DNA from 2 places in the Paenibacillus sp. OK076 genome. Region 1 is predicted to be linked to the other one. Evidence: riboswitches for the same ligand, from Rfam matches in the RefSeq annotation. Region 1 holds a riboswitch; the other holds the start of a gene.
What was found. Region 1 has a riboswitch for cyclic di-AMP ahead of BMY78_RS31090 (3D domain-containing protein). Riboswitches for the same ligand answer to the same signal wherever they lie in the genome.
Positions count from the first base shown of each region.

Region 1 (5,414 bases):
GATTGGTTCATCCGAATTTTACAGAGCTGCGCGTACCCCAGCTTCCCACATTACGGTACTGAGTGTCGCATACTCCTGCAGGCTCAATGTTTCTCCCCGTCTCGAAGGCTGAATACCAGCCTGCTCCAGCAGCTGATCAGCCTGTTCTCTGTTCTCCTTTGTGAAGAAACGAGCTTTCAAATTATTGGAGATTGTTTTTCTACGCTGCGCGAATGAAGCCTGTACCACTTCGAAGAAATGTGCCTCGTCGGGAACTTCAACCGGCGGTTGCTCACGCACCTTTAACTTGATTACAGCCGATTCCACATTAGGCTGCGGAATAAATACCGTGGGCGGAACAATACAGACCAATTCAGGCATACTGTAGTACTGGACTGCAATGCTCAGACTGCCATAGTCCTTAGATCCAGGAGCAGCAGCCATGCGTTCAGCCACTTCCTTCTGGATCATGACCACAATGCTGTCTACAGGCAGCTTCTCTTCGAGCAGTTTCATCATGATTGGCGTCGTTACATAATAAGGCAGATTGGCCACAACACTCACTTTATCTACCGTTCCAAAATCGGTGCGGAACAGCTCAGCCAGATCCAGCTTCAGCACATCCCCATGATGCACACGAACATTCGGATAAGGCTGCATCACTTCACCCAGAATCGGCAGCAGCCGCTGATCAATCTCTACAGCCGTTACAGGCCCGGCTACCCGAGCCAGACGTTCTGTGAGGGCGCCGATACCTGGTCCGATCTCAAGTGCACCCTTGGACTCGTCCAAATCAGCTGCATTTACAATTTTGTTCAATATATTTTGATCGATCAGAAAGTTCTGACCCAGGCTCTTCTTGAATGAAAATCCGTGTCTTTGAATAATTTCTTTGGTTCGTTTGGGGGTTGCAATCTCTACCGTTTCTTCCATGCCCTTCATACGCTCACAATCCTTCACGTTCAATTTGCGATAATGCTGCGGAGAACTCTTCCCGGGTAATCTGGAATACACTCAACCGCTTGTGGAACTGCTTGCCGTTGCAATATCCTATGCCCAGCAGATTGCCCATCTCCATACGACGTGCAGCAGCCTGTGGGTGCACAATCAGTCCCGCCGCAATCAGATCCTCCCAATCGATCAGACTGGGTGCGCCTTCATAAGACGTGTGTACACGTGCCAGTGCATGACGAATGGCCTCAGGTGAGGCGTTCTCCACTCCGATGTCGCCTTTACGCGTAGCATCTGCCTCCGGGATGAAGGCATGCTTGCAGCCAGGTACTTTATTGGCGATGATTTTACGAATACGTTCACCAGCATGATCCGGGTCTGTCAGTACGATGACACCACGTCTCTCTTGGGCAAGTGCAATGCGCTTTAGAATACGCTGGTTGATGGCCGACCCACCAGTCTCGATCGTATCTGCCTGAACCGCACGTCGAATAGCTACGGTGTCGTCACGACCTTCCACCACGATCACTTCTCTTATCATGTTCCATTTCTTCCTTTCTAACGCAAAAAGAAGAGGAATATCCTCTTCTCTGCCAAACGGCGGGGGAGACTGAATTCAGACCCCTCCGCCGCATATTCCGCATGAATCATTCATGCTTATATTTTATAGCATTCCCATTTCAAAGTAAAACGATTTTAGTTCGCTTCCGGCTTCACCGGACCAATCACATATACCGTCTTGCCTTTCTTCCGTCCGAAGTTCAGGGCATGCTTCACACTATCATAATACACATCAATTTTGTTGCCTTTAATGGCACCACCTGTGTCTTCCGCACGACGGAAGCCAAGGCCCTCGATATATACCCACCAGCCAATTGGAATGACTTTGGGATCAACCGCAATGGTACGTCCCTCGGTTACCCGAGTACCTGATGCCGTTTTTGTGCCGATACCGGGCTCTTCAGAAGAGTATGCCGTCATGGATACATTTTTCAACACTTTAGAATATTTAAAAGAACTGCCTGAGACGGTAATTACTTTGCTGCCCGAGGCAGCGGTTTTCTTCGAGTTCGTGGTTGTTGCTGTTTTTGTCGTGGAAGTCTGCGCTGATACCGTCTGAATCACTGGCTCTTTCACAACAGGTTTGGCTTTGGTACCAACGGCAATCACTTTATCAACGCGATTCGTTGCGACCGATTTACCCACCATTTTTTTGGAGACCAATTCTCCATCCTGGAACACCTTTTCAATATGCTGTACAAGCGTGCCTTCTTTACCGCTCACAATGACACGATTGTCGCCTTTGTACAAGCTAGGGTCAGCCGTTTTGATCACTTTATAAGCAATCGGCTGTTCCACGTCCACCGTACGCTTTGTTACCCGCACTACACGAATTTTCATATCCGCTTCGATAGTGGTTCCAAGCGCCGGATACACTTTGTCTTCACTTGCAATCTGAATACCTGATTTTTTAATCGCATCTTTTACCGATGAATCGGTTGTATACAGAGTCTTGGTGTCTCCGTCTGCCGTAATCTTAACTGGAACGGCCCGCTCAATAACGATGCGGTCTCCATCTGTAATCGCCCCATTCAAGGGCATGGATACCTGATCGTGAGGGCTGACTGTGATTGACTGCTCCTCCAGCATTTCCTGAAGCATTCCTGTACGAGTCTCTACCGCTTGAGCTTTGCCATCAATAACCAGTGAAATTTGTTTCCCGGCCTGACCGTAAACGACTAACAAGATCATGATTGTAAGCGCAATTGAGAAAATCGCGATCAATGCCATTTGACGCATGTTCTCATGCTTCCACCGCAACGCGAAAGACTTACTGGATGATCGTGACTCATGGGTCTCTTCTGGTTGGAATGTGCCCACTTCTCCGTCCTCCTTCATAGCCTCGCCGTCTAAAGTAATGCATGATGTCTTTGACGCGACTATACCAAATTTTCTACAGAACACAGATCGGACCAACATAATCCGGTTCTGCACCATGAATCAATCTTCGCAACATGATGTCATCCTCCTGAATACTTACCGTATGATGACCGTATTTCTTTTATTCAAAAACAAAAAAGCCAAAGAAAGAGTTTAAGAGGAACTCTTTCGTGGCTTCCGAATGATTCTGAATATCGGAAATTCATGCACGAGGTTGCCTCTCTTTTTCCGCTTGCGAGGTTAGCTGTCGGGTTCGGGCGAAAGAGAGCCGCCCTATCTCCGGTCATCCGCTCATGGCGGACGCCCTTGAATTCACCCCGAGACCCAAAGAAGAAATCAAATACGGCTTCGCAGATTCATACGCTGCTTTTGGGTCAGCGCATGTTGCGCATCGGCTGCAAACACCGATGTTTAAGCCCTATTGGTTCCCCCGCTCTCCGTTAACGGAGACTCAGCGAGACTGATTCATGAAAGTAATGTTGTTTCATCGGAAAGTGTCCCTTTGTTCATCCCCCGAACATCTGTCCAATTTTCCGCACAACAATTCACTGAAAAGATGATATCCTGTTTCTATGCATGTTGTAAAGCGTTGTTCAAGTACGTTTTTCTAAATATTTGGTTAAAATATTGTAATATTCTTGATTTATTTGGATCAAAAAGCAAATTAACTCCGCCTAACTCACTTTTTCACCCGTTTTGCTCGATATTTTAACGAATCCCAAATCGTTCCATGGCATTTTTGGTCGTTATTGCTGCAATTTCCTCTACCGAAATGCCTTTAATTTCCGCAGCTGCTTCTGCAACCAGACGTACATGCGCTGTCTCATTTCGTTTTCCACGATAAGGGTGAGGTGTTAGATAAGGAGCATCGGTTTCAATGAAAAATCGGTCCATCGGAACCTTCTTAAGCACCTCTTTAGGCTGCTTCGCATTTTTGAACGTGATTGGCCCTCCGAAGGAAAGATGGAAGCCCAAATCCAGGCACATTTTCGCCGTTTCCCAGCTGCCAGAGAAGGAATGCATAACACCGCCTACTTCTCCTGCCTTCTCTTCACGCAAAATCTTTACAATATCCTCATGCGCATCCCGGTTGTGAATGACAATCGGCATATTTAACTCACGGGCAAGACCAATTTGTTGTCGTAATACGCGATGTTGAACCTCTTTCGGTGAAGTGTCCCAATAATAGTCTAGACCAATTTCACCGATAGCTACCACTTTTTCATGCTTGCATAAAGACGCAATCCATTCCAGATCACCCTCCTGCATCGTGATTGCATCCACTGGGTGCCAGCCTACCGCAGCATATATAAAATCATAGGTTTCAGCCAGCTTCATCGTGGATGGAATAGTCTCCCGGTTAAAGCCAACGTTAATCATGCGACTAACGCCCGCATCCACAGCACGCTGAATCATTTCCTCGCGGTCCTCGTCGAATTGTGGTGCATCCAGGTGTGTATGTGTGTCGAACAACATCATGCTGTATTTCTCCCTTCATGTCGAATTAACGACTAGCTCTTTTTAATCCATCCGGTAAACTAACCAGAACATAAATATTCCTAAATTCGGTCATATTTTTTTCTTTATTTCATTCTATTAGCTCATTCAGCACATTGAGCACAACATGTAGAGCGAACAAGTTCTTCCTTATCTATATGTTGCTTATCTTTAGCCATCCGGGTTGTATTCTAATTGCTCTGATTACAAAATTATGTCGATCTACATGTACTCTCCATTAAAGCAGATTACTGTATCATGGAAAATAGCTCTTTTAGAAAGCTTTATTCACCAGACTCCTGAACAGTATTGCTGATCATTTAATGTGAGAAATAGGGGCGTATATTTGACGGTAATTCATGAACAATCGCATCCACCTTATTTTGCGGATAATACAAGTGATGCTTTCCGCGATGAAGACCACTGATTGAACGGACAATGTCGGATACCTCTGACAACTCATGTAACTTGTCTTGCCGATCAAGCAGCAGAATCTGCTTGTCCGTCGATTCATCCGGACGAAACACATCATACGGATTATCCGTTGGAAAATCAATTTCCAGATCATACTCGGGATTAAGACCCGCTGCAGTGAAGGCTTCCCGAATCTCTTCAATCAGGTTTACGTCGATCTGTTCAATCTCTACATACTTATATAATTTGCGATCTATAAAACGTTCGCATAACTCACTTAGAACAGCATCGTCCTCTTTGCGCCACTGCATAAATGCCGTCTGAATCAAAGCTTCGTCCAGCTGCAAGTATTCATCCACCGTTAAATCGCCGGCGAATAGCTGGGACAGTGGATCGATCATGAAGCGGAATTGGAAACCTTGCTGTATGAGACTTTTCGCCCGCTTAAATATTTGCCGCAATATAATTTCCGAACTTCGGGTAACCGGATGAAAGTAAATTTGCCAGTACATCTGGTACCTGGACATCAAGTAATCCTCCACGGCATGCATGCCCGACTCCTTGACCACAATTCTTCCGTGAAATGGACGCAGCATACGCAGGATACGGTCAAGGTCGATCGTCCCATAGTT
Region 1 covers NZ_FOCH01000009.1:50,104-55,517, forward strand. The annotation lists gene rsmA (16S rRNA (adenine(1518)-N(6)/adenine(1519)-N(6))-dimethyltransferase RsmA) at 19-921, opposite strand; gene rnmV (ribonuclease M5) at 926-1,471, opposite strand; gene BMY78_RS31090 (3D domain-containing protein) at 1,627-2,811, opposite strand; cyclic di-AMP (ydaO/yuaA leader) riboswitch at 3,085-3,338, opposite strand; gene BMY78_RS31095 (TatD family hydrolase) at 3,580-4,350, opposite strand; gene BMY78_RS31100 (HD domain-containing protein) at 4,689-5,414, opposite strand, start outside.

Region 2 (5,414 bases), on a different contig from region 1:
GGTCGGAATAACCTGGATCGGTTATTATCGCACTACCAGAAATGAGTGAAGCATACATGTCAGACGATATTCAGAACAAACCTCTTATTGCTGTTGTAGGCAGCCTCAATATGGATCTGGTGGTGAAGACGGATATCATCCCTGAGGAAGGCGAGACGGTGAGCGGGGAGGAACTGCACTATTTGGCCGGGGGCAAAGGCGCCAATCAGGCGGTTGCTGCTGCACGACTGGGCGGACAGACAACGATGATTGGTGCGGTAGGTTCGGATGGGTTTGGTGAACGTCTACTGCACAGCCTGACGGAAAGCGGGGCGGATGCCTCGCAGATTCGCATTCTGGATGATACCGTTACGGGTACGGCCTCCATCTGGCTCTCCAAAGGAGATAACCGGATTATTGTCATTCCCGGAGCGAATGGTCAGGTTGTGCCTGCGATGCTGGAAGAGGCGGATACGGTAAAAAGCCTGACTGCAGCCGCAGCGGTGCTGCTGCAGCTGGAGATCCCGCTGCCTGCGGTCACCCGCGCCGCCCAACTGGCGGCTGAAGGCAGCGCATTGGTGGTGCTCAACCCGGCGCCTGCCGTGCCGGGTCTGCCCCAGGAGCTCCTGCGGTGCGTCGACGTCGTCACGCCGAACCGCAGCGAGCTCGCCCTGCTCACCGGCCGGGATGATCTCCGGCCGGAAGACGTGGATGCGGCGGTCGTAGAACTCGCCGCATCCCTCGGGGCCGCTGTCGTCACGACGCTCGGCCCCGAGGGGGCTGTATACGCGGCGGCGCCTGGCGGCCGCGTACAGGCAGGGCGTGCCGGCGCGTGCCGTGCGCGCGGCTACGCCGTAAGCGCCGTCGATACGACCGGCGCTGGCGATTGCTTCAACGGCGCGCTGGCGGTAGCCCTTGCGCGCGGAGAGACGCTGGACGCAGCAGTTGGCTTCGCCATGGGCGCGGCTGCGCTGTCCGTGACGAAGCTCGGCGCCCAGTCCGGGATGCCGTTCGCACGTGAAGTGGAGGCTTTCCTGGCTGAGCAGCAGGCAAAGACGCCGTAAAGTATGATGCTTTGCTTAGAACGAGTCATAGACAGCTGTATCGGGATCGCTTATGCAGCCGGATAGCCATGGCTCGTATGTTTCTTACTGGAGCATCCTACGCATTGAACACATGAATATGACCAAGAGGCTCTTACTCTCCCGACAGGGGGAATAAGAGCCTCTTCTTCTTATGAACAGTTGATCAATTCAGCGACCACTGGAATACGATCGACTACGTGGTGCATCCAGAGCGATGATGGCTTGGAGCATGCGTGAGAGCGAAAGGACGGTTGGGGTCCCTCGCTTTAACACGCGTGTAATCTGAATCCTATGATTCGCTGCCTTAGTCTTCTAGCCTTACTTCTTCTCCGCCAGCCACATCGCAATATTCGCGATTTCTTCATCCTTCAGCTTGTCTTTGAACGAAGGCATACCGCCGCTTTTACCTTTGACAATCGTGGTATAAATCTTCTCCACATCGTCCTGGCTACCAATCTTCTGCAGACTAGGGCCCATACCCCCTTGAAGCTGATCACCGTGGCAGGTAATACAGTTTGCTTTGACCAGTGCCTCAGCCTGTCCTGCATCCATTGTAACTTGTGGCATCGTCGGTTTCGCTTCTTCTGCAACTTCCTCTTTCCCTGGAAGCGTAAACATTAGTACAATAGCTAAAGCGCACGCTGCAAAAAATACCCCGCTCATGATCCATTTGTGCATCCCTTATGTCCCCTCCAGAATGAAAGATCATCTAACTTGAAACTATCCATATCATTATAACGGAACCTGTAGTGACATCATAGCATTTTGTGGTAATTTTTTGAACTAATCACATAACCGGGGACTTTTTAGGGTGATTTTATGCACTATTTATTCGCGTGGACCTTCATAGACCATACAGTAAAAAGGTTTCAAACCGCTCGGTGTCTGTCGTTCGTATGTATCCTTCGTAACAAATCCGGCTTTGAGATAGACGCGAATGGCCCGGTCATTCCAGGTCAGAACTTCCAGATCAATTTCGTTTGCAGGGTTCCGGCGAATGGCTTCCTGCACAATGGCCAAGACAAAAGCCTTCCCTTGCCCATGGCCACATCGATCGGGGTGCATGCCAAGCCCAATGCGGGTGACACCTTCAAGCGGGAAGTATTGAGCGAAACCGCAAATCTGCTCATCCTCTCCCAGCACCACCGCATATTGTTCCTTCCGTAGCTGGGGATCGCCGAATTCTACTTCAAGTGCTTTCATTTGCTCCCAGGGCAGCCAGCTATAAATATTATAAGGCGGGTCATACTGCCAATCGCAGATGAGCTCCGCATGTTCTTCTTGCATGGGCACAACGTGAAACGTCACAGGGGCTTCATCCATACAAAACTGCACGCTCCTCTCATTGTGAACAAGCGATAATGATTTTGATTTGTCCATATCTATATCTATATCCATATGTCATTCCATATCTAAGCTTGTTTTCACTCTACAAAAGAGGCGTTCATTTGGCAAGTCCTCGTTTTAGAAAAAAAAGTGAAACAAAAGTTCCGGTAATTTCGTTTATATTATAGTAGGATGGGTAAAAACATGATAAGAGCACGGACGAAGCAATGAAAATAGCTCTAAAAAACTTAAACTTAGGTTTGATCGCTATCCCGAATGCTTTGAAGGAAACGAAGCACAAAAAAACCGCCGGATCCATTCCTGCGGAGAATGTACCAGACGGTTCTATTATGCTTCGTTACAGTAGTTTTATTGTTCCAGCATGACGTTGCTCAGCTTGTCCCTAGTCGATGGCCAATGTCTCATATGCATCCGTGCTCATAATGCGTTTAGCGCCAACATAGCGGTTAGCCCAGTAGCTTTCACTTAATTCGCTGATGGTAACTCCTTTGGAAGAAGAGGAGTGTGCAAACTTTCCATCCCCTACAAAGATCCCTACGTGCGAGACCCCTTTACCCGTTGTATTGAAGAATACCAGATCACCTGGTCTCATTTCCATACGGGATACCGAATCACCCATGTCGAATTGTGAACTCGATTGGCGAGCCAGATCAATACCCAGCTTGTCGAATACATAACTTGTGAACCCAGAGCAGTCAAAGCCGTTAAGCGTTGTTCCTCCGCTTTTGTATGTAGTTCCCATTGCTGAATCAATGACTTGGTCCATTTTTGAATCTGCGAATGCGCTGCCTGCTCCAAGCGATAATGCAAATGTGAGGCTAAGTACAGCTGCGGTTAATTTCTTTTTAAACAAGAGATATACCCCTTCCAATGCCTGCGAGGTTAGCTTAAGGATTCGGTTGAAGGTCCCCTATGATCCCTCTGTTGCAAGATCAATTCACCCATAACTGGTTCCCCCGCTTCCCAGGTGCTAGGAATTTGGCTATGCTAGTTATGCACCTGCGAAATCAAGAAATGACGATTAAATTTTAAGTAGTTACAAATATGAAGGTAAAGATTACAAAGTTGTTACTAAAAACTCACTGCGATTATTGTAACAGAGGTATATCACTTTGGCAACGTTTAACAACAAAATTAGCAAAAAAAACCTCGACCTTTGACGGGGAAAGGTCGAGGTTTGCTTGTTTAAAGGCTTTTGATGAAAACAACTTTACATAGAGATGGTAACCATTTTTAACCGTGCACGTTAATCCTTGATCGAATTGGACTGCCATAACCGGAAATGGGCGCATATTTTCCATAGGCTTAGCAAGCACCGGGCAAGTGGATACGTCTGTTGTAGTATAAGACCAGTTAAACCCGTTAGTAACCATGAAGCTGAAGTAAAGGCACCAAAGACCAGCAGATGAAGGCCGCCCAGCATGACAGCGATGCCGATCAGAGTGATGACCTGGCGTAGTGCAATCCATAGAGCTTGAAACGTACCACGCGCTCCGCCTTCCCCATCAGGAGCTGAGATACCAAACTGCATGTAGAGCAGGATATGATGGATAACCCACCCGTATACAATCCAACCAGCAACATAGGGAATACCAGGCAAGAGCAGATGGAGGGAATGAAAACCTTCCATAAAGATAGAATAGAGCTTTGGTGCGAGCCAATAAGCAGGCAGCAGCAGCAAAAGGGTACGAATGGTGTAAAGCAACAGCATCGGTTTCCACAAATTTTTGATGCCACGAATGAATGGAATGCGCTCTTCCGAATGATTATAATGCTGGAGCGAGTAGAGCAGCCCTGCCTGAATGAGGGGGCTAATCAGCATCCGTAGCAGCAGCATAGCCCCTAAAATCCATAAATAGCGATGGACCTCCGGATTCGTTGTCAGGCCGAGTTGGCTCTCCATTTTGAATAAAATTGTACTGAGTTCCCCTGCATCAGGGTCAGGATAACGCAGGAGCAGCGGGACCACAGCTGACTGAACCATTCGATAAAGAAAGTATCCCCATACTAATTGATAGAGAAATAAAAGTGCTGCAATGAACATATGCTGACGGACGAGAAACCAGCCTTCACGTATTTTCGCTTTCACTGTATCCACCTCACCATGACAGACTTCCGAATATGGCTTCTATAAGTTTGGTTGCACTCATGCTCCAGCGGGATTTGGTTGGCTCATCCAGTCCGGCTTTCAGAAAATTGTTCATATGATGGTTCTCCAGCACAATGGTGTACAGCGGATCAGTCATAGCCCAGGAAACAGGGGAAGTATAGGTCAGTTTGTAGGTAATGCGCTCCTCGCTGCCATCCCATTCTTTCGTCATGGTTTTCCCGTCTTCGAACATAATTCGAACAGGCACCTTCTTATATTCACTGCCTTTTTTCTGGACTGTTACAGACGACTCGTACAACGTTTGACCGTCTTTCAGGATAGGATTGATGGTGATCTTCTCCACTGCAAAGTCAGCCATGCCATCTCCATATACATATTGATTAAAATAATCGGTCCAGGATGTACGGGTCACTTGCTCCACGACCTTTTGAAAATCAGACGAAGTAGGGTGTTTGAAACGGTATTTCTTTACATAGGTCGAGAGAATACGCTCCATCGTTTTGGCACCAACCTGTTGTTCTATTCCGAGTAAAACAAGCTTGCCTCGTGTGTATACGTTCGCTGCATATTGATTCTGGGAATCAAACTTCCAGGAGTTCTGTGTCAGTGGAGCCGGAGAAGTAATGAGACCTGATTGTACAGGCAGATTCGGGATAAGTCCGTATTCCTGTTCCATCACTTTGTCTTCTGCATAGGAGGTGAATCCTTCGTCCAGCCAAGCCTCTTCGAATTCATTACTCGCAACCATGCCGTAAAAATACTGATGCCCAATCTCATGCACAACCGTGCGTTCCAGATCGTAACCAGGTGTAGAATCGTCCGCACCGAAGGCGGTGACCAAGGTAGGGTATTCCATTCCTCCTGCGCCGTTCCCCGATTTGGGCGGGACAACA
Region 2 covers NZ_FOCH01000011.1:28,318-33,731, reverse strand. The annotation lists gene BMY78_RS31740 (4a-hydroxytetrahydrobiopterin dehydratase) at 1-11, shown strand, start outside; gene rbsK (ribokinase) at 57-1,043, shown strand; gene BMY78_RS31730 (c-type cytochrome) at 1,383-1,742, opposite strand; gene BMY78_RS31725 (GNAT family N-acetyltransferase) at 1,893-2,387, opposite strand; gene BMY78_RS31720 (C40 family peptidase) at 2,794-3,264, opposite strand; cyclic di-AMP (ydaO/yuaA leader) riboswitch at 3,268-3,405, opposite strand; gene BMY78_RS31715 (hypothetical protein) at 3,658-4,500, opposite strand; gene BMY78_RS31710 (M1 family metallopeptidase) at 4,511-5,414, opposite strand, start outside.
Region 2: another riboswitch for cyclic di-AMP. It lies ahead of BMY78_RS31720 (C40 family peptidase); the one in region 1 lies ahead of BMY78_RS31090 (3D domain-containing protein).